DNA from 3 places in the Rhodoferax sp. GW822-FHT02D07 genome. Region 2 is predicted to be linked to each of the others. Evidence: predicted binding sites of a transcription regulator. Region 2 holds the regulator's gene; each other region holds the start of a gene.

Evidence for each region. The regulator FliA, encoded in region 2, starts transcription of late flagellar genes. The targets are predictions, from matches to a motif close to CTAAAGTTTNNNNNNNNNNNGCCGNTA.
Region 1: a site for FliA is predicted at 8,432-8,458, ahead of AC1RNN_RS10740 (putative motility protein). Genes of this name have one in related genera too.
Region 3: a site for FliA is predicted at 4,523-4,549, ahead of AC1RNN_RS07685 (FlxA-like family protein). Genes of this name have one in related genera too.

Annotation. Positions count from the first base shown of each region.
Region 1 covers NZ_JBXAOD010000004.1:400-10,675, reverse strand. Annotated here, with positions in the region: gene htpG (molecular chaperone HtpG) at 67-2,061, shown strand; gene AC1RNN_RS10775 (putative signal transducing protein) at 2,273-2,965, shown strand; gene AC1RNN_RS10770 (hypothetical protein) at 3,020-3,454, shown strand; gene AC1RNN_RS10765 (FKBP-type peptidyl-prolyl cis-trans isomerase) at 3,472-3,912, shown strand; gene serA (phosphoglycerate dehydrogenase) at 3,923-5,158, opposite strand; gene AC1RNN_RS10755 (PQQ-dependent sugar dehydrogenase) at 5,163-6,506, opposite strand; gene AC1RNN_RS10750 (ferritin-like domain-containing protein) at 6,496-7,074, opposite strand; gene AC1RNN_RS10745 (M14 family metallopeptidase) at 7,206-8,348, opposite strand; gene AC1RNN_RS10740 (putative motility protein) at 8,495-8,698, shown strand; gene AC1RNN_RS10735 (M48 family metalloprotease) at 8,788-10,276, opposite strand, start outside.
Region 2 covers NZ_JBXAOD010000007.1:59,711-69,986, forward strand. Annotated here, with positions in the region: gene AC1RNN_RS15640 (flagellar basal body L-ring protein FlgH) at 1-525, opposite strand, end outside; gene flgG (flagellar basal-body rod protein FlgG) at 564-1,346, opposite strand; gene AC1RNN_RS15650 (flagellar basal body rod protein FlgF) at 1,366-2,106, opposite strand; gene flgE (flagellar hook protein FlgE) at 2,123-3,397, opposite strand; gene AC1RNN_RS15660 (flagellar hook assembly protein FlgD) at 3,420-4,061, opposite strand; gene flgC (flagellar basal body rod protein FlgC) at 4,079-4,483, opposite strand; gene flgB (flagellar basal body rod protein FlgB) at 4,513-4,959, opposite strand; gene flgA (flagellar basal body P-ring formation chaperone FlgA) at 5,136-5,876, shown strand; gene flgM (flagellar biosynthesis anti-sigma factor FlgM) at 5,971-6,303, shown strand; gene AC1RNN_RS15685 (hypothetical protein) at 6,355-6,735, shown strand; gene AC1RNN_RS15690 (RNA polymerase sigma factor FliA) at 6,800-7,516, opposite strand; gene AC1RNN_RS15695 (hypothetical protein) at 7,516-8,313, opposite strand; gene flhF (flagellar biosynthesis GTPase FlhF) at 8,306-9,721, opposite strand; gene flhA (flagellar biosynthesis protein FlhA) at 9,718-10,276, opposite strand, start outside.
Region 3 covers NZ_JBXAOD010000002.1:639,155-649,430, forward strand. Annotated here, with positions in the region: gene AC1RNN_RS07660 (4-hydroxyphenylpyruvate dioxygenase) at 36-932, shown strand; gene AC1RNN_RS07665 (sugar phosphate isomerase/epimerase family protein) at 938-1,840, shown strand; gene AC1RNN_RS07670 (lyase family protein) at 1,846-2,751, shown strand; gene AC1RNN_RS07675 (nuclear transport factor 2 family protein) at 2,894-3,361, opposite strand; gene AC1RNN_RS07680 (TetR/AcrR family transcriptional regulator) at 3,447-4,013, shown strand; gene AC1RNN_RS07685 (FlxA-like family protein) at 4,164-4,514, opposite strand; gene AC1RNN_RS07690 (hypothetical protein) at 4,754-5,317, opposite strand; gene AC1RNN_RS07695 (hypothetical protein) at 5,798-6,211, opposite strand; gene AC1RNN_RS07700 (ABC transporter substrate-binding protein) at 6,518-7,837, shown strand; gene AC1RNN_RS07705 (methyl-accepting chemotaxis protein) at 7,834-9,474, shown strand; gene AC1RNN_RS07710 (LysR family transcriptional regulator) at 9,464-10,276, opposite strand, start outside.

The sequences.
Region 1 (10,276 bases), on a different contig from region 2:
TTGCCCGCGTCGCAGGCACCGCCTTGCGGGCGCGTGAACCGTTTTTTAAGACCCTGAGACTGACTTATGACCAAGCAAACCATGAATTTCCAGGCCGAAGTGGCCCAGCTGCTGCACCTGGTAACGCACTCGCTGTACTCCAACAAGGAAATCTTCCTGCGCGAGCTGATCTCTAACGCGTCCGACGCCTGCGACAAGCTGCGCTTTGAAGCCATCAACAACAGCGGCCTGTACGAAAACGACCCTGAGCTGAAGGTCAAAGTCACCTTCGACAAGGATGCCAAGACGCTGACCATCACGGACAACGGTATCGGCTTATCCATGCAAGAAGCTATCGACAACCTGGGCACGATTGCAAAAAGCGGCACCAAAGACTTTGTGAGCAAGCTGACCGGCGACCAGAAGGCCGACAGCAACCTCATCGGCCAGTTTGGCGTGGGCTTCTACTCAGGCTTCATCGTGGCCGACAAGATCACCGTGGAATCCCGCCGCGCCGGCCTCAAGGCCGACGAGGCCGTGCGCTGGGTCAGCGACGGCGGCGCCAGCGGTGGCGGTGCCTTCGAGGTGGAAGGCATCACGCGCGAAGCCCGCGGCACCAGCGTGATCCTGCACCTGCGCGAAGACGCCTCTGACTACCTGCAGACCTGGAAGGTCAAGGGCATCATCAGCAAGTACTCGGACCACATCAGCCTGCCCATCCTCATGGAAAAGGAAGAGTGGAAAGACGGCGAGCTGATCAACCCTTCGGACGAGAATGGCGGCCGCCAGCCCGGTGGCATGGTCAAGACCGGCGAGTGGGAAACCGTCAACAAGGCCAACGCGATCTGGAGCCGCGCCAAGAAGGACGTGACCCAAGAGCAGTACGACGACTTCTACAAGCAGATCAGCCACGACTTTGAGGTCCCCCTGGCCCACACGCACAACCGCGTGGAAGGCAGCACCGAGTACACCCAGCTGCTGTACGTCCCCGGCAAGGCGCCCATGGACCTGTACAACCGCGACCGCAAGGGCGGCCTCAAGCTCTATGTGAAGCGTGTCTTCATCATGGATGACGCCGAAGCCCTGCTGCCCGGCTACCTGCGCTTTATCAAGGGTGTGGTCGACAGCGCCGACCTACCCCTGAACGTGAGCCGTGAACTGTTGCAGGAGAGCCGCGATGTGAAGGCCATCCGCGAAGGCAACACCAAACGCGTGCTCTCCATGCTGGAAACCCTGGCCAAGCAGGACAAGGTGCCAGAAGCTGGCGCCGATGGCGTCACTGACGTGTTAAGCGCCGAAGAGAAGGCTGAACAGGAAGCCAACGCCGGCAAGTACACCAAGTTCTATGCCGAGTTTGGTGCGGTCCTGAAGGAAGGCCTGGGCGAAGACTTCAGCAACAAGGAACGCATCGCCAAGCTGCTGCGCTTTGCCAGCAGCACCAGCGACACCGTGAGCGTTTCACTGGCCGACTACAAGGCCCGCATGAAGGACGGCCAAGAGGCCATCTACTACATCACCGCCGACACCCTGGCTGCCGCCAAGAACAGCCCGCAGCTCGAAGTCTTCAAGAAGAAGGGCATCGAGGTGCTGCTCATGACCGACCGCGTGGACGAGTGGGCCCTGAGCTACCTGCACGACTTTGATGGCACGCCCCTGCAAAGTGTGGCCAAGGGTGCGGTGGATTTGGGCAAGCTGCAAGACGAAGCGGAGAAGAAGGCTGCCGAAGAGGCCGCCGAAGCCTTCAAGCCCGTGCTGGCCAAGCTCAAGGAAGCGCTCAAGGACAAGGCCGAGGACGTGCGCGTGACCACACGCCTGGTCGACAGCCCCGCCTGCCTGGTGGTGCAAGACCACGGAATGAGCACCCAACTGGCCCGCATGCTGAAACAAGCTGGCCAAGCTGCGCCCGAGGTGAAGCCCGTGCTGGAAGTGAACGCCGAACACGCGCTGGTGAAAAAACTGGATGGCTCGGTGCACTTCAACGACCTGGCCCACATCCTGTTCGACCAGGCCCTGCTGGCCGAAGGCGGCCTGCCGGCCGACCCAGCTGCTTATGTGAAGCGCGTGAACGCCCTGCTCGTTTGATGTCCGAATGGATTAGAGAATCAACCTCTAACCCCCGTGGAATATGCGCAAGATGCTACTGAATATATAGCAGATTCCGTGTGAATGAGAAGCCCTGCAGTCGGAAGACTGGCGGGGCTTTTTTCTTGAACAGAGCGGGACATAGGCCACACCCCTTCCGCCGTCGCGCGAGTACGGTACCCTGCACGCAGTCACACCCAGGGAGCAAAGAATGGCAGATGAATTGACAGAAGACGCAGGAGACTTTGTGCGCGTGGCAACCTGCGCAACGCCCACCGAAGCGCATGTACTCAAGGGCGTACTGGAATCCAATGGCCTCAAGGCCTTCATCGCGGATGAACACCTCGTGCAGATGAACTCCTGGCTCACCCAGGCGGTTGGGGGTGTACGGGTTCTGGTTCCCGCGTCTCAGGTCTCCGAGGCCAAGCAAGCCATTGCCGAGTTCCACGCGGGCAACTACCAGCTCGCAGACGACGGAGAGGTGGCCGCTGTGGTGCACGCCGAGCAGCCCGCAGCTGTATTCAATCCAGACCGTGCGGCATTGCTCAGCTTTTTTCTGACGCCTGCATTTCCGATCGTGATCCAAATCGTCAATGCCCAGCTCCTGGGCCCGGCAGCACGCCGCATCAGCCATTGGGTTTGGCTGGCGCTGCTGGGCGCCGCAAGCGTGACCAGCATGGCCATGTTCCACATGCTGAATACCGGGACCTTTGTCCTGTTCCGGGCCAGCTTCTTCCTTTGGCCATTGACCGTCTTTTGGTATTTTTTTGCAGGTCAGCGCCAGAGCCGCATGCTCCTGTCGACCTATGGGCCGCAGTACAGGCGGCGCAGCCTTTTGTCACCATCGTTATGCACTGCCGCAGCCATGCTGGTGCTGGGCTGGGCACTGAGCGAGTTGGCTTAAAGCCCCCGTACCATCCGTCAGTTCCAGGGCGTCTCGCCCAGCCACCTCTTCAACATGCACCACCCCGTCTCCGCCATCCGGCTCTCCAAACCCTTCTGGGCCCTGCTGGCCCTGTATTTCGTCGCCAGCCTCACCCACTTCGCGCACAACGCAGAGTTCATTGCCATCTACCCCAACCTCCCCGTCTGGATGACACGCGAATCGGTCTACAAAGCGTGGCTGGTGGTCTGCCTTCCCGGGGTGCTGGGCCTGGCCCTGCGCAGCCTGGGCTGGCGGCGCAGCGGGGCCTTGCTGCTGGCGGTGTATGGCGCACTGGGACTGGCCGGCTTGCTGCACTACACACTGGCGCTGTGTGGCGAGCACACGCTGGCCACGAATCTCACCATCTGGTTTGAGGTGTTGACGGGTGCGGTGCTGGCCGCGGTCGGCCTCACCACCGCGCTGCGTTCGCGCAAGGTTGAACGGCTGGCGGCGACAATGCCGCAATAACAACCCAGGGATACCCCATGCACACCACCCTCCGCATAGCCGCCCTCACACTCGCCTTGTTCGGCGCCACCAGCTGGGCCCAGGACGCCACCCTCACCGCAGCCGCCAAGGAAGACGGCGCCGTGACCAGCAGCTCCGGCCTCATCTACCGCAGCCTCAAGGAAGGCAGTGGCGCCAGCTCCAAGGCCAGCGACACGGTGAAGGTGCATTACCGCGGCACACTGGCCGACGGCCGCGAGTTCGACAGCTCCTACGCACGTGGAACGCCGCTGGAGTTTCCGCTCAACCGCGTGATTCCCTGCTGGACCGAGGGCGTGCAGCGCATGAAGGTGGGCGGCAAGGCCAAACTCACCTGCCCTGCTGCCATTGCCTATGGCGCGCGCGGCGCTGGCGGAGTAATTCCGCCCAATGCCACACTGCAGTTTGAGGTGGAACTGCTGGGCATCAACGGAAAATAAGCCGTAGCGGCTAGACCCAGCGGCACCGCACAGTGCCGGGAATGGCGCACAGACGATCCAGCGCGGGCAGGTCGGTCGTGCCCTCCACATCCACCACCACATAGCCCATGTCGCCATGGGTGCTGAGGTACTGAGCGGCAATATTGGCCCCTGCAGCCGACAGCAGTGCGTTGAGTTGCGCCAGGACACCTGGCGTGTTGTGGTGGATATGCAAGAGCCGTTGCCGCCCGGCCTGCGCAGGAAGCGCCACCTTGGGGAAGTTCACCGCCGCGATGGTGGAACCGTTGAGGGCATAGCGCACAAGCTTGGTAGCCACCTCTTTGCCAATATTGGCCTGGGCCTCGCGTGTGGAGCCAGCAATGTGCGGTGTCAGCACCACATTGTCAAACCGGGATAGGGGGGAATCAAATTCGGTTTCATTGCCCCAAGGCTCCAGCGGGAACACATCCACCGCCGCACCGCTCACATGTTTTCTGTCCAGGGCCAAGGCCAGGGCATCAATATCGACCACCGTACCGCGGGACGCGTTGATGAGGTGGCTGCCGGGTTTCATCTGATCGATTTGCTCGGCACCAAACATACCCTGTGTTTCGGGTGTCTGCGGCACGTGCAGACTGACAACATCGGCCTGCTCCAACAGCGCGGGCAGACTGGGCATTTCTTTTGCATTGCCAAACGGAAGCTTGTCCTCGATGTCCACAAACAGCACCACCATCCCCAACTGCTCCGCCAGCACACCGACTTGCGAACCGATGTGCCCATAGCCCACCAGCCCCAGGGTCTTGCCCCGCACCTCGTATGAAGACGCGGCACTTTTCACCCACAGCCCGCGGTGCAAGTCGGCATTGCGCAGAGGAATGCCGCGCAACAGATAGATGATGTGGGCCAGCACCAGCTCCGCCACACTGCGCGTATTGGAAAACGGCGCATTGAACACCGGCAACCCCAGGCGCGTGGCTGCGGGCAGATCCACCTGGTTGGTGCCAATACAGAAGCATCCAATGCCGATGAGGTCGGGGGCGCCCTGCAGCACGGCTTCGGTCAGCTGCGTACCGGAACGCACACCCAACAGGTGCGCCCCTTGCAAAGCCTCGACCAAGGCGGCACCCACAGGTGCACGGGCCATCGATACAAGGTGGGAAAACCCCGCATCGCGAAAGGTGCTGGCAGCCGACGGGTCTATCCCCTCCAGCAAAACCACGCGCAGCGCATTGGCAGGGGGAGTCGCACCGGATGCCTGGGTCATGGCGTCAGGAGGCTGCGGCACGGCTCACACGCCACACGACATTGCCCACATCGTCCGCCACCAGCAGGCCACCCCGGCGGTCCAGCACCACGCCCACGGGGCGTCCATGGGCTTGGCCATCGACCCCCAAGAACCCTGTCAGTACATCCATGGGGAGCCCCACCGGCTTGCCCTGCGCAAATGGGACAAACACCACCTTGTAGCCGCTGTGCGGCCGGCGATTCCAGGAGCCATGCTGGCCAATGAACATGCCCTGCGCCAGGGCGGGCAACAAACCCTCACCCGTCGCAGCGGCAAGGCCCAGCGACGCGGTATGCGGCCCCAGCGCATAGTCCGGCATGCGGGCCTCAGCCAACAGATCCGGACGGGGCGGTGTGACCCGCGCATCCGATCGCCCGTAGTAGCCGTAAGGCCAACCGTAAAACCCGTTGTCGTGGACCTGCGTGAGATAGTCGGGCACCAGGTCACTACCGATTTCATCGCGCTCATTCACCGTGGTCCACAAGGCACCGGTGTAAGGTTCCCAGGCCAGGCCGTTCGGGTTGCGCAAGCCGCTGGCATAGATGCGTTGCGTCTGGGTGCGCAAGTCGAACTGCCAGATCGCGACCCGCCCCACCTCCACGTCCATGCCGCGCTCTCCCACATTGCTGTTGGAGCCCACGGTGACATACAGCTGCTGGCCGTCCGCACTGGCAATCAGGTTCTTGGTCCAATGGTGGTTGATGTAGCCTGCAGGAAGATCCAGCACTTTGGTGCCGGGCCCCGCAATATGGGTATCCCCAGAGGTATAGGGAAAGCGCAGCACCGCATCGGTGTTGGCGACATACAGGTCCGTACCCACCAGCACCATGCCGAAGGGGGAATGCAGTTGGTCCAGCAACACCGTACGCAGGTCGGCAACACCATCGCCATCGGTGTCACGCAGCAGGGTAATGCGGTCAGCACTCGGTCCGCTGGCGCCGGCCTTGCCCATCAGCCATGCCATGAACCAGCCCCTGGCGCTGGGCGCCTGGGTTGGCCGGGCCGGCGCATTGGTCTCCGCCACCAGCACGTCGCCATTGGGCAGCACCAGCAACCAACGCGGATGCTCCAGACCACTGGCAAACACACGCACCTGCAGGCCAGCGGCAGGGACAGGGGCCTGCCCCTGGCTCCAGCCTTGTGCGGGGGCAATGTTCATGGTTGGCACGAGGCTCACCACTGGCTCTGGCAAAGCCGGATAGGGCCCAGTACCTGCCAGCACAGACTGTGTCGCGACCTCCCCGCAAGCGCAAAGGCAGCATGCTGCACACAAGGCAAAAAGGTGCGCAAGCCGGAACATGCGGCACACCCGTGCATCAAGTGGCATGCAAACCAAGCAATTGCTGGGCCTGCAGGGGCTGGGGCGGCACATGCTGCAACAGATCGGCCAGATCATCGGCATGCTCCTCCTCAACCGCGAGGAGGCTTTCCAGCATGCGACGGGTGGTCGGGTCCTGGTCGCCCAGATACTGGATGAAGTGCCGGTAACTGTCGATCGCAATGCGTTCGGCCACCAGATTTTCCTTGATCATGTCCACCAGCGAGGCCGCTTCCATGTATTGCGCATGGCTACGCTCCACCAAGGTATCGGGTGCAAAGTCGGGCTCACCTCCGAGTTGCACAATGCGCTCGGCAATCAGGTCCACATGACCCAGCTCCTCGTTGGAGTGGATCAAAAACTCCGAGGCAACCGCCTGCGAGTGAATACCACGCGCCATGTAGTGGTGGCGCCGATAGCGCAGCACGCACACCAGCTCGGTGGCCAGGGCTCCGTTCAGCATCTCCAGCACTGCGTGACGGTCTGCTGAGTACCCTTCGGTCACAGCCCCCTGCTCCATGTCACAGCGGGCACGCGCACGCAATGCGTCCACATCAATGGGCTTGGATCGGTCCATGGCAATACCTCTCAGTCGTTGTCCTAGGATCTAGGAATAGACGGAGCATGGGGCCAGCCGGGCGCGCGCACTGTGCGCTGGCACACATGCGGTACACGTTGAACGTGCACCGCAAACCCTGGGTAAGGCGCCTAGCGGCAGAACTGCAGCAGCGGCTGCAGCACGCTGGCGCCCAGGCGCTTGGAGCGTTCGCCGCTCCAGCCCACGGCGGCGTCGGGCAGGTCGGCGTTGTCCTTGAAGGGCATTTCAATCGTCAGCGCCAGGCAGCCGAACTGCTGGGCAATCCAGTTGGTGGCCAGCGTCATATTGGCTTGGCCCGGCGCGATCCGCGGGTAGTGGTGTGTGTCCTGGAAGTCCGGGCAACTGGCCTGCCAAGCTGTCTTGAAAGCGTCTTCGAGCGCTGCAATGCGCGGACTGTAGCCGGGCGTGCCCTCGGAGCCCACCACAAAGTTGTAGGGCAAGGCCTCGTCGCCGTGAACATCGAGGTTGATATCCACACCAGTGTCGAGCATGGCCTGGCGCACCAGCAGCACTTCAGGCGATGCCTCGGCGCTAGGGGCCGCCCACTCGCGGTTGAGGTTGGCACCGGCTGCATTGGTTCGCAGATTGCCCAGCACCGCGCCATCGGGATTCATGTGCGGCACCACATGGAAGATGCAACGCTCGCGCAGCACGCGGCTGACCGAGTCGTCCGCGTCAAGCAGGCGCTCCAGAAAGCCTTCCACAAACCATTCGGCCATGGTCTCGCCAGGGTGTTGGCGTGCAATCACCCACACCTTCTTGCGCTGTTCGGGCGGGGTTTCGCTGGCCTCGTCGGTGATGCGCAAGAGCGTCATGTCGCGCCCCTGCACCGTGCTGCCCAGGCGCTGCAAGGTCACCCAGGGCGAGTCGGCGGCGGAAGCCAGCAGGTCCAGGTGGCGCTCGTAGGAATAGGGCTCGAAGTAGGCGAAGTAGACGGCCTGCGCCAGCGGCGTGAGGCGCGCTGTCATTTCCTGGCCGTCGTACTCGGTGTCCACGCGCGTCCAGTTCTGGCGGTCGTGGCTGGCCAACACCTGGTAGCCCTCCCAGCCCTTGGGATAGGCGCTTGTGCCCGCATTGAGAAAGCGCAGCGTGACAGGCTGGTAGGCCGCGCCCTGCAAGCAGAAGTGGAACCATTGCGCGAACTCGGAGGCATTGTCCGGCCGGATGCGCAGCTGGATATCGTCGGCACTCTCCAGACGCACCACCTCAATGGCGCCGGAATCGAACTGGGTGGAAATATGAAGTGACTGCATGCAGAAAAGGGACAGAAGGCAAGAAGCGGGCGAACCAAGCGGAATTTCGGGCCCGGGCAATCCGTGGATTGTAGAAGTCGCCCTCAAGTTCCGGCGCCCGGATGCCGATACAGGGGCACTGCCCCTGCGCACTCCGGAGCCCCGCCATGAACATCGCCAGTACCCCCGCCGTACAAGCCGCCACTGCGGCCGCCCAAGGCGCTACGGCCGATGCCGTGCATCTTTTAGTGCTGAAAAAGGCCTTGGACCAGCAAACCGTGGCCGCGACCGCCCTGCTCCAGGCCCTGCCACCAGCACAACCCCTGGCCACCAGCGGCACGGTGGGTACCCGGCTCAATACCTTCGCCTGAAGCCACCCCATCCGTCCACGCAGATTCACCTAAAAATCTGTATCCAGCCCCCGTTGATGCTGCGCAAGCAGCTATCGAAACAATAGCAATTAAGGGGTATCCACCACCTTCACCGGCTGCCCTGCGGCGGGCTCGCCACCCCCGTAGTACCCGTTGATGAGACGCAGCTGCTGCTCGGGCCTCGCGATGGGCGAGGTCTTGGCCAGCTCGGCAAAACCGCCGCGCGGGTAATTCACGGTCTTGATGACCCAGGGGCGGGCGGCGCTGCGGTCTTGCGCGGTGAGGGTGCGGAAACTGCCTTCGGCTTCGCGCAGCATGGCGCGGGCGCGCTGCAGGGCATTGCTGTCCTTGGCGCTGCTCTGCAAAAGGTAAATGCGTTCACCCGGCCCGGTAACCACCGTGGCTTCCAGGGCCTGCACCTGACCATTGCTGCCCGCACGGGCACCGCTGAAGCGCGTGGCCTGCAGACCGTTCACGGTGGTGCTTTCCGTCCGGCCCTGGCTGGGCTTGAGCATGCTGCGGATCACCTCGTTGTGCGTCTTGCCGGCCTGCGGCGGCGCCACGCGCACCAGCAGTGCGGCATCCCGCGCCGTGTTGACCAGCGCGAGCTGGTCCGCGTCGTTCTGGATCGCCCAGCCGGCAGGTGCGGTGAGCGCAAAACCCAGCCCCTCGTGGTAGAAGTTGCGCCCACGCACCAAGCCCTGCTCCGGGCTGTCGCCAAAGGTCATGCCGGCAATCGCCTTGAGGTAGCGCGCGCGGCCCTCGTCCTGGTAGCCGCCCTGGCCTTTGTACTGCGCGGCCAGCGCGGTGATGGACTGCAGACGCTGGTCGTTGCTGGGGTGGGAAGCCAGCCAGTCGCTCTGTGCGGGGGCAGCGCGGCCTTCGGCCTTGGCCTGGTCAGCGGCAAAACGTTCCTGGTTCTTCAGCACGGTGATGACATTGACCATGTTGCGCGGGTCGTAGTGAACGCGCGAGAGGTATTCGGCCCCCAGACCATCGGCCTGCAGCTCCTGGTCGCGCCCGTAGGAGGCGATATAGCCCGCCGCCACACTTTGCGAGGCCTGGCTGGCCAACTGACCGGCACCGCCAAAGCCCTGGCTCTCCAGCACGGCCCCGAGCACGCTGGCGGCAAACACACCCAGCCCGGCGTTCTGCTGGCGCGTGGCGCGCTGCGCGCCGTGGCGCGCGGTCACGTGGCCAATCTCGTGCCCGATCACGCCCGCCAGATCGGCCTCGCTGTCCATATAGGCCATGATGCCGCGCGTCACGTACACATAGCCGCCGGGCAGCGCAAAGGCGTTGATCTCGGGGCTGTCCAACACCGTGAAGTGCCATTGCAACTGGCTGCGGTGGCTCTGCGCGGCCAGCTTCTGGCCCAGCGCGTTCACATAGGCCTGCACCGCCGGGTTGTTGTAGACGCCATATTCCTTGAGCACCTCCTGGTGCCCTTTGGCGCCTTCAGCAATCTCGTCGTCCTCGCTCATCACTGACATCTCGGTCTGTCCCGTGACCGGGTTGACCATGGCAGTGCCGCAACTGGTGAGTAGCAACGCGGCGAGCAAGAGGCTGGGGAGTTTG
Region 2 (10,276 bases):
CATCACGTCCACGTTCTGGTTCACGCCAATCTGCTTCTCGCCGGCCACCACCAGGTTGCCGTTGGGCAGCACCTCTATCACGGTGGTGGAAATGGAACCGCTGAAGGTGTTGGCGGCTTCGGTGCCGCCCTTGCCGGAGAAGTCGTTGTTGGTCTTGGCCGTCATCTCCAGGTTTTTCAGGTCTGGCCCCAGCATGCTGGGCAGCGGCGGGGTGATGGCGGAGTCGATCGAGGTGTTGCGGTTGACCGTGGACTTGGACACCTGGCTGGCGGCCAGGCTTTCAACAATCTGGATGGTCACGATGTCGCCCAGCGCGCGTGCACGGCTGTCCTCAAAGGCGGGGCGGTAGGTGGCAGGCTGGTACAGGCTGCCCTTGCTGGGACGGGCCTGTGCGGCATTGACGGCAGCGGACTGCTCGGGTTTGACCTCGGCAAAGTCCACCACGGCCTTGGGCGGAATGCCTTGGCAGCCGGTCAACCACAAAGCGCTGGCCAATGCGGCATAAAAACTGCCTCTGGCCCTCATGGTATGTGCGCAAGCAGCTACTGTTTTCATAGCAAGCCTCATAGCTGTCCGAGTTTTTGCAGCATCTGGTCCGAGGTCTGGATCGCCTTGGAGTTCATTTCGTAGGCGCGCTGGGTCTGGATCATGGTGACCAGTTCCTGCACCACGTTGACGTTGGAGGTTTCCACAAAACCCTGCAGCACGGCGCCCAGGCCGTTGGCATTGGGCACGCCTGCGTTGGGTTGGCCCGAGGCGGCGGTTTCCTGGAAGATGTTCTGCCCCTTGGGCTCCAGGCCGGCGGGGTTGATGAAGCTGGCCGTGGTGATGTTGCCCACGGTTTGTGGTGTGGTGTTGCCGGGCACGGTGACGGAGACCGTGCCGTCCTGCGCGATGGACAGGTTGGTGGCGTTGGCCGGTACCGTGATGCCGCCCTGCACCAGCAGGCCGGATGAGGTGACCACGCGGCCCTGGTTGTCGAGCTGGAAAGCACCGTCGCGGGTGTAGCCGGTGGTGCCGTCGGGCATGGTGACCTGGAAGAAGCCGTTGCCCTGGATGGCGACGTCCAGGTTGTTGTTGGTCTGCTGCAGATTGCCTTGCGAGAAGGTGCGGCTGGTGGCCACCGTGCGCACACCCAGGCCCACCTGCAGGCCGGTGGGCAGGGTGGACTGCTCGGAGCTGTTGGAGCCGACCTGGCGCAGGTTCTGGTACATCAGGTCTTCGAAGACGGCGTGCGCCTTCTTGAAGCCGTTGGTGGAGACGTTGGCCAGGTTGTTGGAAATCACGTCCAGCTGCATTTGCTGGGCTTCCATGCCGGTCTTGGAGATCCAGAGGGAGTTGATCATGGTGTGTTTTCCTTAAGCGTTAGCCTTGCAGGCCCAGGAGCTGGCCGGCGGAGCGGTCGTTGGATTCGGCGGTCTGCATGAGGCGCATCTGGGCCTCGAACTGGCGGGCGGTCTGGATCATGCCGACCATGGATTCGATGGCGTTGACGTTGGAGCCTTCGAGCACGCCCACTTGCACGCGGGCGGTGTCTTCGTTGTTGAGCGGGTCGCCAGAGAGCGTGCGGAACAGGCCGTCCTCGCCGCGCTTGAGCGGGTCTTCCGCCGTGGGCACCGCCAGTTTGAGCCGGCCGATCACGTTGGCGGGCTGGCCGCCGGTCTTGGCGCTGATGCTGCCGTCCGGGCTGATGGTGACTTCGGCACCGATGGGCGCTGTGATGGCGCCGCCGTCGCTGGAGAGTACCTGGCGGCCGTTGCCGGTGACCAGGGTGCCGTCGGTGGCGATTTCAAAGTTGCCGTTGCGTGTGTAGGCCTCGTTGCCGTCCAGGCCCTGCACGGCAAACCAGGCGTCGCCCATGGCCATCGCGTCCAGCGCGCGGTCGGTGCGCTGGGCCGGGCCGGGCGTGTTGAGGTGGCCGGCCGTGGCTTCCACGGCAAACACGCGGGTGGTGGCGCCGTCGCCGCGCAGGGGTACGGCGCGGTAGGTGGCCAGCTGGGCGCGGAAGCCGTTGGTGGAGACGTTGGCCAGGTTGTTGGACAGCACCGACTGGCGGCTGGCAGCCGCATTGGCGCCCGTCATGGCGGTATAGATCAGGCGGTCCATGGTGCTCTAGCCTCGGTTAGCGCAGGTTCACCAGGGTCGACATGACCTGGTCTTGCGTCTTGATGGTCTGGGCGTTGGCCTGGTAGTTGCGCTGCGCGGTCATCATGTTGACCAGCTCGGCCGTGATGTCCACGTTGGATTCCTCGATGGCGCCGGCCCGGGTTTCGCCGAACTTGCCCACACCGGGCTTGCCCAGCACCACGTTGCCGGACTTGAAGGTTTCCAGGTACTCGCCGCCGCCAATCGGCGCCAGACCCTGCAGGTTGCGGAAGTCGCCCAGCGCGATCATGCCGCCGGTCTTGAGGGTCTGGCCGTTGGAGTAGCTGGTGCTGATCACGCCCTTGCTGTCGATGGACAGGCTGGTGAATTCACCGGCTGCGTAGCCGTCCTGGGTGAGGTTGGTCACGCTGAAGGCCGCGCCGAACTGCGAGACGTTGCTCAGGTCCACCGTGATGGGGTCCGGCAGCATGCGCACGCCGCCCACCACAGTGGTTTCGTTAGGGTTGTTGGACGGGATGGTGCTGCCCGGGATGGTGATGCCGAAGCCGCCTGAGCCCAGCGCGGGGCCGGTGACCTTGCCGGTGGAGTCAAAGGTGATGGTGCCCACCGGTGTGGTGCTGGTGAGGTCGGTATAGACGTCCCAAGAGTTGGCCACGCCATCGGTCTTGACGAAGTACATATTGGCCGAGGAGGCCACGCCCTGCGCGTCATAGACGCTGATGGAGGTGCCATAGGTGGCACGCGGTGAGGGCGTGACGCCAGCGGCGGCGGACTGGGTCGCGTCCTTGGCGCGGGCGTCGAGGTTGAATTCGGCGGTGATGGAGGTGCTGGCCTTGGCCGGGATGGGCGTGCCCGTGGGCAGTACCAGCTTTTGCGGCGTGATGCTGGTGGCCACGCCGTTGGTATCGGTGGGGTAGCCCATCAGGAAGGAGCCGGTGTTGGTGATCAGGTTGCCACTCTTGTCGAGCTTGAACTCACCGTCGCGCGAGTAGGCAATGGTGCCGTCGGTCTTGGTGACCTGGAAGAAGCCTCCGCCGTTGATGGCCACATCCAGGCTGTTACCGGTGATGTTGATGTTGCCCTGGGTGAACTGCTGGGCGATGGCGGCTGTTGCCGCGCCAATGCCTGCGGAGTTGCCGCCGCCGGTGCCCAGGGAACCCGCTACCAGTTCCGAGAACTCGTTGCGCGAGGACTTGAAACCCACGGTGCTGGAGTTGGCGATGTTGTTGCCAATCACGTCCAGGCTCTTGCTGGATACATTGAGACCGGAGAGTCCTGTTTGAAAGCTCATGGGGTGGTCCTGTTCTTCGGGTTTACAGAATGGATTTGATGTCGCTGTAGGCGACGGCGCTGCGGCCGGCCAGTTCCACCGTGAGGTTGCCCTCGTTGGAGCCGACGGCGACCACGGTGTCGTAGGCCAGCGGCGTGTTGGCCACGGTCTTGCCGTTCAGGGTGGCGGTGACCTTGAACACTGGCGAGCCTGTGCCCGTGTAGTTGGAGGCATCCCACTGGAAGCCGGCCAGGCCCGCTTCCTGGGCGCCGAGCTCGATCTTGTCGACCTGCTGGCCGCCGGGCGTAAGGATCTGGATGGTGACCTTGTCGGCCTTGGTCTCCAGGTTGACTGCACCGGCAGCCACTTTGTTTTTGATCGTCAGCGTGTTGGACTCCAACATCACGCCCTTGCCCACCATGGCCGAGCCTTGCAGGAACTGCATGGCGTTGAACTGCGTGGCCATGGACTTCATGGTCTCGTTGAGCTGCTGGATCCCCGAGACCGTGTTGATCTGCGCCATCTGACTGGTCATCTGGGCGTTGTCCATGGGGTTCATGGGGTCCTGGTTGTTGAGCTGGGCGACCAGCAGCTTCAGGAAACGGTCGGTCTGCGCCTCGGCACTGGTCAGTGCGGTGGTGCTGGAGGTGTTGGTGGAGGAGGTGTTGTTGACGGCGGCGACCATGGTGCGAGTCCTTCCTGTTATTGACCCATTTGCAGTGTCTTGAGCAGCAGCGTCTTGGCCGTGTTCATGACTTCCACGTTGTTCTGGTACGAGCGCGAGGCGGAGATCATGTTGACCATCTCCTCCACCGGGTTCACGTTCGATTGCATGACGTAGCCGTCGGCGTCGGCCGAGGGGTGAGTCGGGTTGTGTACCCGGCGCAGCGGGTCGTTGTTCTCGCGGATGGAACTGACCTTGACGCCTGCAGATGCATCGGAGCCCATGGGCACAGTTTCGAACACCACCTGGCGCGCCTTGTAGCCCTGGCCATCGGGGCCAGCCACCGCATCCGCGTTGGCCAGGTTGCTGGCCACAACGTTGAGCCGCTGCGACTGGGCGCTGACGGCGCTGCCCGAGACGTTGAAGATGGAAAACATGGACATGGTGTGTCTCCGGTGGCGGCGCAGGCGGTTTACTGCCCTTGGATCGCGCTCAAGATCGTGCGCGAAGAGCCGTTAATGAAACGCAGGGTGGCTTCGTAGCGCACCGAGTTGTCCACAAAGTTGGCACGTTCGCGGTCCATGTCCACGCTGTTGCCATCCATGGCAGGCTGGCTTTGTGTGGTGTAGTCCAGCTTGGCCTCGCCGTTCTGGCCCGCGCCCAGGGTGCTGGGCAGGGGGATATGGCGGGGGTTGGTCGTGCCATCGCTGGCTAGGCCGCGGCTGCTGCTCAGGGCCAGCGTGAGGTTGGAGCCTTCGCCGGTGGCGTCGGCCATGGCCTGCTTGAAATTGAAGTCGCGCCCGCTGTAGCCGGGTGTGTCGGCGTTGGCGATGTTGCTGGCAATGACGCGTTGGCGCTCTGCGCGCAGCACCAGGCCTTTCGCTTGAAAGTCCAGGGCATTGGTCAGATTGGCAAACATGGGTTACCTCGGCTAGGGGCGTCCTGTCCAGACGGGTGGCCGGGACGGGGACGTGCGGCAATTATGGGAAAAGCTTTAATTTTTTAGCTCGTGAATAGCGGGGTGAATGGCCTGCATTTGCCGGGTTTGCGCGCGCGGGTGGCTGCCTATAGTGGTGGCAACTTAGGAGTGCCGCCATGTCCCCGTGTCTGCCATCTGCGCATTTGTTGACCCGCACGTTGCGGCGTGGTCTGGCGCTGGCAACGCTGTTGCTGGCCCCGGCCGTCTGGGCGCAGGAGATGGCCCTCGCCGATCTGCAGGCCATGGCCCAGCGCTGGGTGCGGGACGCCGTGGCGCGAACCAATGCCGACAACCCCGGCTTGCGCATGGAAGCCACGGTGGGTGCGCTGGATGGCCGCTTGCGTCTGGCGGTGTGCGGCAATGTCGAGGCCTATATACCGCCCGGTGCTCGCCTCTGGGGGCGCAGCCGTGTGGGCTTGCGCTGTGCGGACGGTATGGGCCGCTGGAATGTGTCGTTGCCGGTGGTCGTCAAAGCGGTGGGGCCGGCCTGGGTGTTGAAGAGCCAGATCTCGCCCGGGGCCGTGTTGAGCGAGTCGGATGTGATGGCTGCAGAGGTGGATTGGGCGGAAGAGCCCACTGCCATCTTGCAGGACCGCGCCTTGTGGCTGGGCCAGACGACCACCCGCGTGCTGGTGGCGGGGCAGCCCCTGCGCCAGGGCATGGTCCGGCCGGCCCAGGTATTTCAGCCAGGAGCCCAGGTACGGGTTGTGGCCCAAGGGCCGGGGTTCCAGGTTTCCAGCGATGGCCAGGCGCTGTCTGCGGGCGTGGTGGGGCAATCTGCCCGGGTAAAAATGGACAACGGGCGCGTGACTTCTGGCACGGTACTGGATATGCGAACAGTTCGGATCGACCTTTGAATGCCACTTTTTCTGCAAAGAACCCTAAAGTCCGTCATGATTCGGCCGATACAGATGCCACGAGGCCGCGCATGTTGCGGCTTTGGAGAACGCCATGAAAATAGGTCAACCCACCGATATCCCTTCGTCCGTCACGTCCACGGTGTCTGGCGCTGCCCAAAAAGCGGCCCAGAACAGCAGCGCCAGCACGGCAGCCGCCAACAGTGCGGCGGAAGGTACGCGCTCGGCGGGGGTGGCCGTCACCGTGTCCACCCTGGCACGGTCGCTGGAGAAACCCGACCGCAGCGAAGTGGCGGATGTGGACGCCCAGAAAGTGGCTTCCGTGAAGGCGGCCATCGAGGACGGAACCTATGTGGTGAACGCCGAGGCGATCGCCGACCAACTTCTTTCCAACGCGCAGGAAATGCTGAACCGCACCACGCGGTAAACAGAGCCCCTCAGCCGGCCTGCGCACTTTTCACAGTGCGGAGGTACCGGAATGTCTGACAACACGTCTACAGGTTTTGAGGCGCTAGAACAGCAGTTCGGTGCCGTGTCATCCGCCTTGCGCGACGGGGACTCCACCCAGTTGGAGGTGCTGAGCGGCCAGCTTCAGCAGATGACCGTCGATTTTGCGCGTGCCATCCAGGACGCGCCTCCCCAGAATGCCATGTCAGCCACCCAGTTGCGGCGTATCCGCGCTTTGGGCCAGGGCTTCCAGGTTTTGCGCGAAAGTCTGGCCCGGCGCCAGGCCTTGGTCGACCAGGCCCTGCGCGTCGTGGTACCTGCGGTGCAGACCGCGACTTACGGCGCGCCCACGGGTAGCCCTTATGGCGCGGGCCCCAGGGCTTCCGGCAAATTGCATGGTGTGCAGGCCTGAGGCGGGTCTGGTTTTTCCACAAAAAAAGCGGCCATCTGGCCGCTTTTTTGTTCCACCGGAACCCTCAGTGCGATCGCATCTTGGCGCGCAAGCGGGCGATAGACTGGCTGTGCAGCTGGCAGACGCGTGATTCGGTCACATCCAGCACGGCAGCGATTTCCTTGAGGTTCATGTCCTGTTCGTAGTACATGCTCATGATGTACTGCTCGCGTTCCGGCAGCGACTTGATGGCGGCCACCAGGGACTGGCGCAGCCGTATGTCGCGCAGCAGGCTCATCGGGTCCGCATCATTGTCGGCCACATGGCGATCGAGGAAGGTGTCGTCGTCCTCGTTGCGGCCAGTCATGTCTTCCAGGTAGACCAACTGAGTGCCACGCACCTTGCCCAACAGCGTCTGGTAGTCCGCCAGGCTCATGCCCAGTTCAGCGGCGATCTCGGATTCCACGGGGCTCCGGCCCAGCTTGTGCTCCAGCTTGCGCAGGGCGCTTTCAATTTCCTTCTGGCTTTTGCGCGATCCGCGCGACATCCAGTCGTTCTCGCGCAGCTCGTCGAGCATGGCGCCACGGATACGCTGGGTGGCAAACGTCTCGAACTGCACACCCTGTGACGCTTCGTATCGCGTCAACGCGTCAGAGAGGCCGATGAGGCCCACCTGAATCAGGTCGTCCACCTCCACGCTGGCGGGAAGCTTGGCCATCATGTGATGGGCCAGCCGGCGCACCAGGGGCTGGTATTGCTTGATCAGGGCCGTACGGTCCAGCTGACCTTTGGCGGAGTACATCAATGGGCCCCCGCGGGATAGTGGTTGCGAATCTGCGGGGCGTAGGGGCGGGCTGTGCTGATCCAACCACCCTGCAGTGCCAGGGCGTTTTCCAAGAGGCCCAGTACCAGCCGTTCAATGTCCGCCGAGGGGCGGTCCTCATTGCTGGAGGCCGCGATATTCAGTGCATTCACTTCGTAGTTCAAAAAATACTTTGCGCAATCATTCAGGCTGGTCGGCGTGCGCTGCGGCGCTGCCGAAATTCCTGTCTGCGCATTGTCCACCACATTCACGATGGTAGGCGCGAGTAGGCCTTTGAGCAACAGGCGCTTGAGCGCCAAATAGCTGGTCAGCAGTGAGGTTCCGGCTGCTGAAACGGCCAACACCGGACGAACCTGGCTGCCGTGCAGCAGTTGGGCCAGGATTTGCGCGGTGCTGTAGAGCACTACCACTTGGTCTTGCGCAAAGAGGCGCCCAGTACTCGCCAGCGCATTCAGCCCGGCCCCATTGCCGGCCGACAGCGTTTGCAGCCCAAGGCGTGCCGGTAACACCGACCAGCTTGGGCTATCGCTTTCGGTTACAGGCGGGATCTGGTTGTCGTACAGCTGGGCCAAGCCCGGGTTGTCGGGGGCCTCCTGTACGGTGCCATCGAGCACCGTAACGGAATGTCCCAGGCGTGTCAGCGCGGTACACATTTGCAGCAACAGGGGCAGCTCCACCGCATCGTCGCCGTGGCTGACCATGGCGATCAGTTGTGGCGAGGGCCTGATGGCCAGATCCAGCAAGCCCGTCGCCTGATGGTGGGAATGGTCAAGCACCCATGCGCCCCTGTGCGTTGCTGGTTTTGGCCGGAGGGCTGAAGAAAAAGCCCAGGTCGTCTACCTTGGGGTCATAGGCCGACATGCCAGAGGTCCGCATGGACTGTCGTACCAACTGGGACGCGACAGCGGGTTCCCAATCTTCGGGCACGCGCTGGCCGTTGGTCACACCACGCAGCACCAGCTGGTGGCGGATAACGGCGTCAATGGCAGGGCCGAGTTTCACTGCTTCGTCGGTCTTGGACAGGATGGCCTGTTGCGGCGTGGGCGTCTTGAAGCAGCTCACCGCCTCGTCCAGCGTATCGCCGTGGCCACCTGCATTGAGGACCAACAGGCGCTTGATGCGGGGCAGATCCAGCAGTTCCAGCAGCTCGCGTTTGCGCGGATCGCGCGGGGCTATGCCGGTGGTATCGATCAGCACCATCTTCTTGTTGGCCAGCAGGCCCAGGAGATCCTGCAGCGCGGCCTTGTCGTGGGCCAGGTGGGCCACCACACCCAGCATCTTGCCGTAGGCGCGCAGCTGTTCGTGCGCGCCGACACGGTAGGTGTCCAGGGTGATGAGTCCCACACTGCTGGGGCCATGGGTGCGTGCGCACAGGCCGGCGAGCTTGGCGGTTGTAGTGGTTTTGCCCACGCCGGTGGCGCCGATCAGGGCGAAGACACCGCCCTCTTCGTGCAGTGCGGGGGTACTAGCGTCGGTGCGAAGATTCCGTTCGAGCACGTCCATGACCCAGCGTACCGATTCAGCCGCGTCGATGTCTTCGGGCAGGCGCTCCAGAATGGTCCGCGACAGCGTGGGCGAGTAGCCCGCGCGGATCATCTTCAGCATCAGGTTGGACTGGATGGGGTTTTGCCGCGCCTGGCCCAGCCAGTTGAGCGTGTTGAAGCGGTCTTCAATGAGCTCCTTCATCGCGTGCAGCTCATCCATCATGTTCTGCGGAATGACACCGGTCGGCGCCGCTGCGGGCTTGCGCACGGTCGTGATACGCGGGGGCGGGGTCTCCATGTCCATGGGGATGCGCTGCAGCATTGGCTGGGGCGCAGCCGCCTTCGGTGGGCTGGGCAGGGTGGGTTGGGGGGCGCTTTGCCCGCCGTCCTGGCGGCGTCGGGCCATGCGTTCACGCACATAGTCCTGAAAGGAGAGGGTGCTCATGGCGAGCTGGTCGGCATCGTCCTCGACCTTGCTGGCGGCCGGCTGGTAGCTGGGGGCGTTCAGGCGTGGGGAGGCGGGGCGTGCACCTCCGGCCTGTTGGTCCAGTGCGGCCAGTGTGTCTTCGGCCGTGGCCATGACTTCAACGCCATGCTCGGTGGGACGGTTGGAGAGGATCAGCGTGCCTTCGCCAAAGGCGGCACGCGCCTTGGCCAGAGCTTCCCGGGAGGTGGCGGCGGTAAAGCGTTGGATGTTCATGGTGTTGCACCTCTCAGGATCGGGCCAATTCGGATAGTGTGGGTTTCAGGTATTTCGCTGTGGGCCAGGACTTGCAGGCGGGGCGCCACGCGACGCACCAAACGGGAAATGGCACCGCGAATCTGGTCAGGCACCAGCAGGCAGGCAGGCACACCAATCTCCTCCTGCTTGAGCGCGGTTTCTGCGGCCGTGCGCGTGAGCATGTCGGCTACGCCGGGGTCCAGCGCCGGGCCGGAGGCACCGCCCAGGGCTTGCACCAGCAGGCGTTCCAGACCGGGGTCGATGGCAATGACGTTGAGTTCCCGGGTCGGGCCGTAGATCTGTTGCACGATGGCCGGCGACAGGGCCACGCGCACGCGGCGCGCCAGTTCCATCGGGTCGGAGGTGCTGGCGGCGTGTTCGGCAATCGATTCGATGATGGTGCGGATGTCGCGAATATGGACAGACTCTTCGAGCAGGAGTTGCAGCACCTTCTGGAAGACCGCGACCGAGACCATCTTGGGCACGACTTCTTCGATCAGTTTGGGGGCCAGCTTTGCCACGTGTTCCACGAGT
Region 3 (10,276 bases), on a different contig from region 2:
TACATCGCCCCCAAATACCAACTGGAGCCAGCACAATGTCCGACTACCGCACCAATCCCTCCCGCCCCAGCGGCGCAGACCGCGAGCACATTGACGAAGGCCCCAACCCGCTGGGACTGGAGGGCATCGAGTTCATCGAGTACGCCACCTCCAAGCCGCAGGCGCTGGGCCAGGTGCTCGAAGCCATGGGCTTTCGCCCGATCGCGCGCCACCGCTCGCGCGAGGTGCTGCTGTACCGCCAGGGCGATGTGAACATCATCGTCAACGCCCATGGCCGTGGCGCCGCGCTGACCGAGAAGCCCGAGATTGCCGCCATCGCCCTGCGTGTGCAGGACGCCTCGGCCGCCTACCGCCGCGCGCTGGAGCGCGGCGCCTGGGCCGTACCGGTGCAGGTGGAGGTGATGGAGCTCCACATTCCGGCCATCCACGGCGTGGGCAACAGCCGCATCTACTTTGTCGACCGCTACCGCGAGTTCTCCATCTACGACGTGGACTTCACGCCCGTTCCCGCAGTGGACAAGTTCCCCCCGGCCATCACCGGCTTGCACTTCTTTGGCGTTGTGCAGTACATCGGCAATGACCGCGTGGACGATTGGACCGAGTTCTACGGCGCGCTGTTCGGCTTCACCGCGCTGGAGCCGGAAACCCGCTTTGGCATCCTGCCCAAGGGCCGCATCCTGCAAAGCCCCTGCAAGACCTTTTACCTGCAACTCATCGAACCCGAGCCCGGTGTGCTGGACGTGGAAGACGACGAATGCTTCCAGCGCGTGGGCCTGGGCACACCCGATGTGCAGGCCACCGTGGCCGCGCTGCGGCAGCGTGGTGTGGAGTTTGTCCCCAGCAAGGACCCGGCGCAGGACAGCAAGGGTGCGCTGACCCGCCCCACCATGGGCAACGCCATGTTCGAGCTGGTCCACCACGTGCGGAGCTGAACGCCATGAGCCAATTCGACGGCAAGTTTGACGATTTCGGCATGGACACCATCACGCTGGCCGGGCCGCTCAAGGCCAAGCTGGCGGCGATGAAGGACGCCGGCTTCACACAGGTGATGTTGCTGGCCCGCGACCTGGTGGGCCACCCCGACGGCTGGCAGGCCGCAGTACAGGAAGTCAAGGACAGCGGCCTGCGCGTCACCGGCTTCCAGGTGCTGCGCGACTTCGAGGGCCTGTCGGGCCACCTGCACGAGTACAAGGTCGATATCGCCAAGAGCATGATGGAGATGTGCGCCGCGCTGGACTGCCGCGTCATGCTGGCCTGCTCCAGCACTTCCACCCACGCCACCGGTGATACCGCCACGCTGGTGAAGGACCTGCGCAAGCTGGCCATGCTGGCCATCCCCATGAACATCAAGATCGCCTTCGAGGCGCTGTCCTGGGGCCGCACCATCAACGAGTTCCCGCAAGCCTGGGACCTCATCATGGAAGCCGACATGCCCAACCTGGGCCTGGGCTTCGACTCCTTCCACATGTTCGCCACCAAGACGCCGCTGGACGACCTGGAAATCCTGGACCCCAGCAAGATCTTCCTGGTGCAGTTGGCCGACTTCATGTGGAACGAGATCAAGACCGTGGAGGAGCGCATCAGCACGGCGCGCACCTTCCGCGTCTTCCCGGGTGAAGGCGTGCACAGCGAGGCCTTGGCCCAGCTGGTGCTCAAGCTGCACCAGCTTGGCTACCGCGGCGACTACAGCTTTGAAGTCTTCAATGACGACTACCAGCAGATGCCGCTGGCCACCGTGGCCGAACGCGCACGCCGCGCCGCCCTGTGGCTGGGCGAGGACGTGTTGCGCCGCTCCGTGCCCCTGCCCAACCAGCTTCGCCTCAAGCAAACCCGACGCTGAATGCCATGAGCAGTGTGTTCGACGATTTTTTGCACCCGCCCGAGGTGCTGCAGTCCTTCGGGGCCCAGCGCTTTGTGGCGGCCATGCTGCGCGTGGAAGCTGCGCTGGCCCAGGCCCAGGCTCAGTGCGGCGTAATTCCGGTGGCGGCGGCCCAGTCCATCGTGGGCACCTGCAAGGTCGACCTGTTTGATGCGCCCAAGATCGTGCGCGACAGCGGTCGTGCTGGCAGCCTGGCGATCCCGCTGGTCAAAAGCCTGCGCGAAACGGTGGGCCTGTTCAACCCCGAAGCGGCCTCCTATGTGCACTTTGCCTGCACCAAGCAGGACCTGGTGGACACCGCCACTGTGCTGATCACCCACGATGTGCTGGAACGACTGCGCAGCGATGTGCAACAGTGCACGCGGCGGCTCGAGGCCCCGGAGATGGCGCACGCCGCCGCCCCGCTGCTGCGCGCCCTGCAGCGGCTGGAGCACAGCGCTAACGACGCGCTGTGCGTACAACTCAGCGGAACGCTGGCTCAAACACCGGAGCATGGCGCCGAGGTGGTGCGCCTGGTGGCGCAGCAGTTGGGCCTGGCCGTACCGGCTGCCCCCTGGCATACCCAGCGCGACGCTTGGGTGGCCCTGGGCTGTGACCTGGGCCTGCTGATCGGCAGCCTGGGCACGCTGGCCAAGGGCATGGCGCGCGACGCTACGGCCGACGAGGTGCCCGCAGGATGCCTGGTGGCCCTGGCCATGGCCAAGCGCGCACCGCAGCGCGTGGCCGGTCTGCTGGCCTCCATGCCCGACGCTTACGAGCGCGGCCTGGGTGTCTGGCAGGCCGAACAGACCGACTGGGCGCAGCTGCTCATGTCAGCACATGCCAGCGCCAATGGGGTGTGGCAGGCCTTGCAGAGGGATGGGCGAGGCTAGGTGGGGGATCCTGTCTCAGGACCTTTACAGCGGTCCCTTTGGTGGGGTGATGCTAGGGAAATGGACGGCGCCTTGGGACCAGAAGCGGATGCCGACGAGCAACCGCTTTGTGGATGTGGATCCGTGCCAGAGCTTTCTCGACTCATAGCCCAAGCTCTGACAGCCCGGCATGGTCATCGGGGCGACGACCAAGCGGCCAGTGGAACTTGCGCTCCGATTCTTGGATAGGCATATCGTTGATGCAAGCGTAGCGACGCTGCATGAGCCCGCTGGCCTCAAACACCCAGTTCTCGTTTCCGTACGACCGGAACCAGTTCCCGGCGTCGTCGTGCCACTCATAGGCATACCGAACGGCGATGCGGTTGCCGTCGTAGACCCAAAGTTCTTTGATGAGCCGGTAGTCAAGCTCCTTCTTCCACTTCCTCTCAAGGAATGCTTGGGCTTCGGCCCGGTTGTTTGCGAACTCGGCGCGATTGCGCCACTTCGTGTCGAGGGTGTAAGCCAGAGCAACCTTGGCCGCGTTGCGCGTGTTCCAGCCGTCTTCGGCAAGTCGGACTTTTTGGATGGCGGTTTCTCGTGTGAACGGGGGTAGGGGTGGGCGTGTTTCCATGGTGCGACCTCTGCAAGTTATGTAGAACGATCTGTCTACATGATGAATGCTAGCAGAGGTGGAACGACCTGTCTACAATGGTCGAATGCAATCTTCTACGCAAACTTTGGTTTCATTGCCTCCTCGGGAGCGCATCTTGGAAGCGGCCCACAAACTCTTCTACAGTGAGGGGATCAGGGCAACGGGTGTTGACAGAATCATTGAGCAGTCGGCCGTGAGTAAGGTGACTTTCTACCGGCAGTACGCAAGTAAAGACGATCTGATTCGGGCGTACCTCGACTACCGGCACGAGAACTGGATTTCCTGGTTCAGGAGTAGCCTTACGAATACGGCCAGTACCAGTTCGAATGCGACGGAAGCACTCGTTACAACACTCAGGAGTTGGTTTGTCCAGCCCGACTTTAGGGGCTGTGCGTTTTTGAATGCCGCCGCTGAGCTGGGCTCATCCGACCCCGAGATATTGAAAGTTGTCTGTCGGCACAAGCAAGATATGTCATCTGTTGTAGATGAGTTCTTCAGTGGAGGCGCTTTGTCTGTGGGGCGCAAGCTGTCACTCGTGATAGACGGCGCAATCGTCCACGTACAGATGGGCAGGCCTGTTGATGAAGTGTTGGAAGACTTCAAAGTCTCAGTTGAGGCCATTGTGGTCTGACAGGGGGCAGCCAAAGAGACCACCGCTGCGGGCCAGGATCGGGCACTCACGAGTGACCGCAATCGGGCGCTAGGCTTCAGATTTAGCCAATTCCCACCTTACTGTCTGATAGCCATCTCACGGGATCTGACACGGACCTTCTCGGGACGTCTATGCGTAGGTATCAACCAAGTTACCTAACGAGATATTTTTTCTATCGGCCTTGTCGCGATTTTCCTGGTCCAGCTTTGCTGCGCTCTGCGCTTTCTGCATCGCAGCATTTTGTTGTTCTTGCTGGCGGGCACGTTGAATGGCCGCGATTTGAGCTTGAACCGTTTGGATCTGTGATTGCAGGAGTTTGACACGCTCCTTCTTCGCTTTCGGCTCCATGTCAGATGTGGCTACGCCTTTGAGCTCTTCCACCAATTCGTGCAGCTGCTTCTGCAACTTTGCGATTGCGCTGGCATCTCCGCCGGCGGCTGAACGGCTGCCTGCGCTGGGAGAAGTTCCAGACAATTGCATTAGTGATTTATCGGTGGATGAGGGCTAAAACTTGAGTGAAGACATTGGGTCAGCCATGTCCGCTTTCGCCGCGAAGTCGAGACATCTATAAACTGACTGCTGTCCTAGCTATTGTTACCCGGCCAGCGCCATAGCGGACGTTGGTATCTAAGCTCTAGGGGCAGCTTCGCAGCAAGTTTTTTTGTCAGAGTGAGCTGCCGCCATGGGCTGTTTGCTGCTGTACAACCAACCTTGAAAGCTCACATGGGGAAAGGCACTTCACGGTTAGCAGTTACAGGGTGAACCAATATTGGCCCACCAAGTGAGCCGGCTACTAGCTGCCATTTGCCTCGCTCATATCCTTCAATCGCATCCTGGGAAACATTCAATTTTTCGTTTGGGAATGCCTTGTTGACTATGCGACTGAACATGTGGACATCACGATTCAACCGCTTCTTCCAGAGTCGAAGTCCCGACTCCCATACTTTGAGTTGATTACCGGTTGCCGGAGTAAAGGTCCCAAAAACGCTTTCAGTGAGGTAGCCATCGATTACGTTGGAGCCATTTAGGCCAATACCCAAACTTCCTGGAAAATCGTTGCCAGTTCTGGGCTGACCTTCAAAAGGGCAAGTATTCAGCCAAAAATTTGTGACTTCTGAATCCTTGTTGCCCAAAACCTCAAGTAAATCACTTATGGCTACAACTTTGAATTCACGACCTCGAAATGACAGCATTGCAAATTGAGCCCCTTTTCTCTCGAATATCTCAATCAAATCGATCAAGTCTCTTTTCGTTACGATGCCCTGAAAACTAACGCGCTTCATTAGTCATATCCTTGAATCGGTATGTGTCCTAAAAGGTGGGGCCTCTAGACCCAATGCTAACGCGTTCATTAGGCCGTAGTCATCACGCGATATTGCTACATCGCAGTTGCCATTTGGTGGTGTTTATACAAAGCAAGGCTATGACCTGCCCCCATCCAGCTGTGCCAAACCGAAAGTCAGCAATCGCGGCAAACGTGAAGTCTACGACTGCCCGCTGACCTGCACAAAGGTGGGTTTCCAGAAAGCCGACGTTCGCGACCGACGGCTTCCGCCGCATAGGCAACCTCGACAAGCCCGCCTAATTTGTAATAGATCGGATGTCCGCTTTTGGGCAGATATTCCAGGTACTCAGAAGTCCGCTTTGCGTTGACTACCGTAAAGTTGCTAATTGCCAGTCCTGATTGCGCATCAACTTGCGCGATGCACGCTTCAAGCAACGGCCTCGTTTTTTGTCCAACGGTGCGAAGTTCGTCAAGGCCTTCAAAGCTTGACATTAGTGCGCAGCAACGCTGTTCTCAACTCGCGGCTAGCTGGTTTTGAAACATCCACGCCCTGCACCGCCAGGTCGAACTGCGAGCCCGGTCTGATGCTGGTTGGGAGTATTTTCTTTACGGGATTCGTATTGGGGTACTTGCCATCAGCAGGACACATGCGGACAGAAAACCCGAATTCGTCAAGCACACCCTTGGCGTACAACTCCGCCAATTGCGGAAACGACACGAATGTTGAACGTTTTACTTCCCTACTCCCTGGCTCGCGGATGACACGAACAATCTCGAATTTGCCGAGAGAATCTCGTTGCGTATTCGTAAAGGGATGCAGCAACAACGTCACACGCAAGCCGCCCTTTGGTAGCGCCAGCGTGTGCTCAACAGCGATATCAGTTAACAACATGTTGTTTTCCTTGCAGACCAATGGGAAGCCGATGCCCCCGAGAAGCGAGGACGGACTTTAACTGAACGACTGCAAATGGATATTCCCAGCTGCAAAGCAATGAACCGCTTTCGGTCGGCTGCTGAGCACGCTTAACCCATACCACGGCAGCAGACCGCCGGTACTTTATTGCACGCAAACAGCGGCGCTAGGGAAAGTCCTAATCCGTCTCTGCAGGGTGCGTACAAATCTGCGAACACAGCGTATAGGCGCCCCGGGCTGCTGCGGCCTAACCTTCGATCCACTGTGTCTGAGGATAGAAGCGCCATGCAGAAGAGACGTTGTTGGAAGTTGCGGCCGCTCGCCGCATTGGGCCTGTGCGCCTGGGCCCTTGGGGCCCAGGCGGTGGACATCACCGTGGCCACGGTGAACAACCGCCAGATGATCGAAATGCAAAAGCTCAGCGTGCATTTCGAGAAGGCCAACCCCGACATCCACGTCAAGTGGACCACCATGGAAGAAGCCGACCTGCGCCAGCGCGTGAGCGCGGACGTGACCAACAAAGGTGGCCAGTTTGACGTGGTCACCATCGGCATGTACGAGACGCCCATCTGGGCCGCCAAAGGCTGGCTGCGCGAGATCACCCCCACCGACGCCTACAACGTGAAGGACCTGATTCCCACGGTGCGCGATGGCCTCTCGTACAACAAGCGCCTGTACGCCGCGCCCTTCTATGGCGAAGGCTCCATGACCATGTACCGCAGCGACTTGTTCGAGAAAGCGGGCCTCAGCATTAACAACCGGCCCACCTGGGAACAGATCCGCGACGCGGCGGCCAAGATCCACAATCCGGCCGCCGGCATCTACGGCATCTGCCTGCGCGGGCGCGCCGGCTGGGGCGACAACATGGCCCTGCTCAGCACCATGGTCAACACCTTTGGCGGCCAGTGGTTCGACATGGCCTGGCGCCCGCAGATCCAGAGCAAACCCTGGAAGGACGCGATCAGCTTCTACATCCAGCTGCTCACCAAATACGGCCCGCCCAACGCAGTAGCCAACAGCTTCAACGAAAACCTGGACCTGTTTGCCCAAGGCAAGTGCGGCATCTGGGTGGACGCCACCAGCGCCGGCGGTGCGCTGATTGACCCCAAGTTCAGCAAGGTGGCGGCCGTGACCGGTTTCTCGCTGGCGCCCACCGCCGTCACCAACAAAGGCGCGGGTTGGCTCTGGTCCTGGGCGTTGGCCATACCGGCCAGCAGCAAAAATGCCGATGCGGCCCAGCGTTTTGTGCAGTGGGCCACGTCCGAGCCCTACCTGCGCCTGGTGGCCGACACCAATGGCTGGACGGCCATGCCCTCGGGCACCCGCCTGTCCACCTACCAACGCCCCGAGTTCACCAAGACTGCGCGCTTTGCCATGACCGAGGCGATTGCCATGGTCACCGCCAACCCGCGCGATGCCACCGAGGGCAAGGCCCCGTATGTAGGTGTGCAGTTTGTCGCCATCCCTGAGTTCCAGGACATCGGCGAACTCACCGGCGCAGAAATCCGCGATGCCTTGGCTGGCAAGCAGACCGTAGACCAAGCCCTGCAGAAAGCGCAGGCCCGGACCGAACAAGTAATGCGTGTGGCGGGGTACATCAAATGAAGAAAGTGACATGGACCGTGGGCCGCCAGCTGGGTGCAGCGTTTGGCGTGATCGTGGTGCTGGTGCTGCTGCTGGCCCTGACGGCCTGGAGCCGCATTGCCGCCATGAACCGCGACTTTGACGCGCTGGTGGACCAGACCCTGCCGGCCCTCACAGCGCTCAGCGATGTGAACGACCGCCTGCAGGTGGTGCGCACGGCCGAGCTCAGCCACCTGGCTGCGCTGACCATGCCCGCCAAGGACCGCGAGGAGGCCGCCGTCAAGGCCACCGTCAAAGCGCTAGACGAGGCTCTGCTGCGCTACACGGCCGCAGCTGCCAGCCTGTCGGACGAGAAAAGCAACGCCACACTGGCGGCCGCCCTTGCGCAATTCCACGCGGCGCGCAGCACCTTTCTGCAGATGTCCAACTCGGCGGCCGGCGCCGAATCCGAGCGCGCGGTAGAGGCCAGCGACTATTTCACCGGCCCCAGCCAGCAGGCCTACAAAGGGGCATATGACGCGGTGCAAACCCAGTGGAAGATGCACCTGGCCCAGGCGGATGCTGCCAAGGCCGCGGGCCGGGTCTCAGCCGTCAAGGCCAACACCATGCTGCTGGCGGTGACGGTGGTGTGCGCCGTGCTGTCGGTGCTGCTGGCGCTGTTCATCACCCGCGCGTTGTTACGCCAGCTGGGTGGCCAGCCGGCTTATGTGGCACAACTGGCCCGCACCATTGCCGATGCCAACCTCGCCTCGCCCGTAGCGGTGCGCCCGGGCGATAACGACAGCGTGGTGGCCGCCATGGCCCGCATGCAGGAATCGCTCACCCGCATCGTGCACGCCGTGCGACAGGGGGCCGACAGCGTGGCCATTGCCAGCGCCGAAATCGCCCAGGGCAACCACGACCTGAGCAGCCGCACCGAACACCAGGCCAGCGCGCTGGAGGAAACCGCCTCCAGCATGGAAGACCTGAACGCCAAGGTGCGCCAGAACGCCCTGAGCGCCGGCCACGCCAACCAGTTGGCGCTGAATGCTTCTAGCGTGGCGGTGCAAGGCGGAGACGTGGTGGGCCAGGTGGTGCAGACCATGAAGGGCATCAACGACGCCTCGCGCAAGATTGGCGACATCATCAGCGTGATCGACGGCATTGCCTTCCAGACCAACATCCTCGCGCTGAACGCGGCGGTGGAAGCGGCGCGCGCAGGCGAACAGGGGCGCGGTTTTGCCGTGGTGGCCAGTGAGGTGCGCAGCCTGGCCGGGCGCAGTGCCGAAGCGGCAAAGGAGATCAAGCAGCTCATCGGCACCAGCGTGCAACGGGTTGAACAGGGCTCCGCCCTGGTGGACCAGGCCGGCCACACCATGACCGAGGTGGTCGCCGCCATTCGCAAGGTGACCGACATCGTGGGCGAGATCAGCGCGGCCAGTTCCGACCAAAGCGCCGGCGTGTCGCAAATTGGCGAGGCCGTGAACGAGATGGACCAGGTGACGCAGCAGAACGCGGCCCTAGTGGAAGAGATGGCCGCGGCCGCCAGCAGCCTGCAGTCGCAGGCCCGTGCGCTGGTGCGCGTGGTGGCCGTGTTCCAGACCACGGAAGCGACCGAAGATGTGGGTAGCACCCCGAAATCGCTATCAAAACAGGAGCTGCTCGCGCTTAATCCATAAGGGCCAGAGGCCTGATTTGCTTCATGTCTGCGGCACCGGGCAGCGCCGCACACGCCTGCACCACAAACTCGCGCAACAGGCGCAGGCCCGGCGTGAGCTGGCGCCGGTCGGGCAGCACCATGTACAGCGGCACTGGCTCGGTCTGCCAGTCAGTGCACAGCTGCACCAGCCGGCCCGCCGCCAGATCGTGCGACACGTCGATCCAGGCCTTGTAGGCCACGCCGCGCCCCGCCAGCGCCCAGCGGCGCACCACGTCGCCGTCATTGGTGACATGGCCGCCCTGCACGCGCACGGCCAGGGCCTGGCCATCGCGCGCAAAGGTCCAGCGGTCATTCACATCCCCGCCCAGCATGAAGCACAGGCAGTCGTGCGTGGCCAGCTCCTGCGGTGTGGCTGGGGTGCCGCGCGTGCGCAGGTACTCGGGGGAGGCTACCAACACGCGCCGGTTGTCGGGCACCACCGGGAGCGCCACGAGACTGGAGTCGCGCGGTTCGCCATGGCGAAAGGCCGCGTCCACCGGTTCGCTGTACATATTGGCCATGCGGTCGGACAAGGTGAGGCGAAAGCGCACCTGCGGGTGCTGGTCCTGAAAGGCCTCCAGCCAGGGCAGCAGCACGTTGCGCCCCATGTCGGACGACGCTGCCAGCCGCAACACGCCCTGCACCTGGTGGCGACCCGTGCCCAGCGCGTGCATGCCCTCCCCCAGGGTCGCCAGCGCCAGCCGGGCGTGCTCCAGAAACAGCGTGCCTTCTGGCGTGAGGCGCAAGCTGCGCGTGGAACGCACCAGCAGCGGCGCATGCAG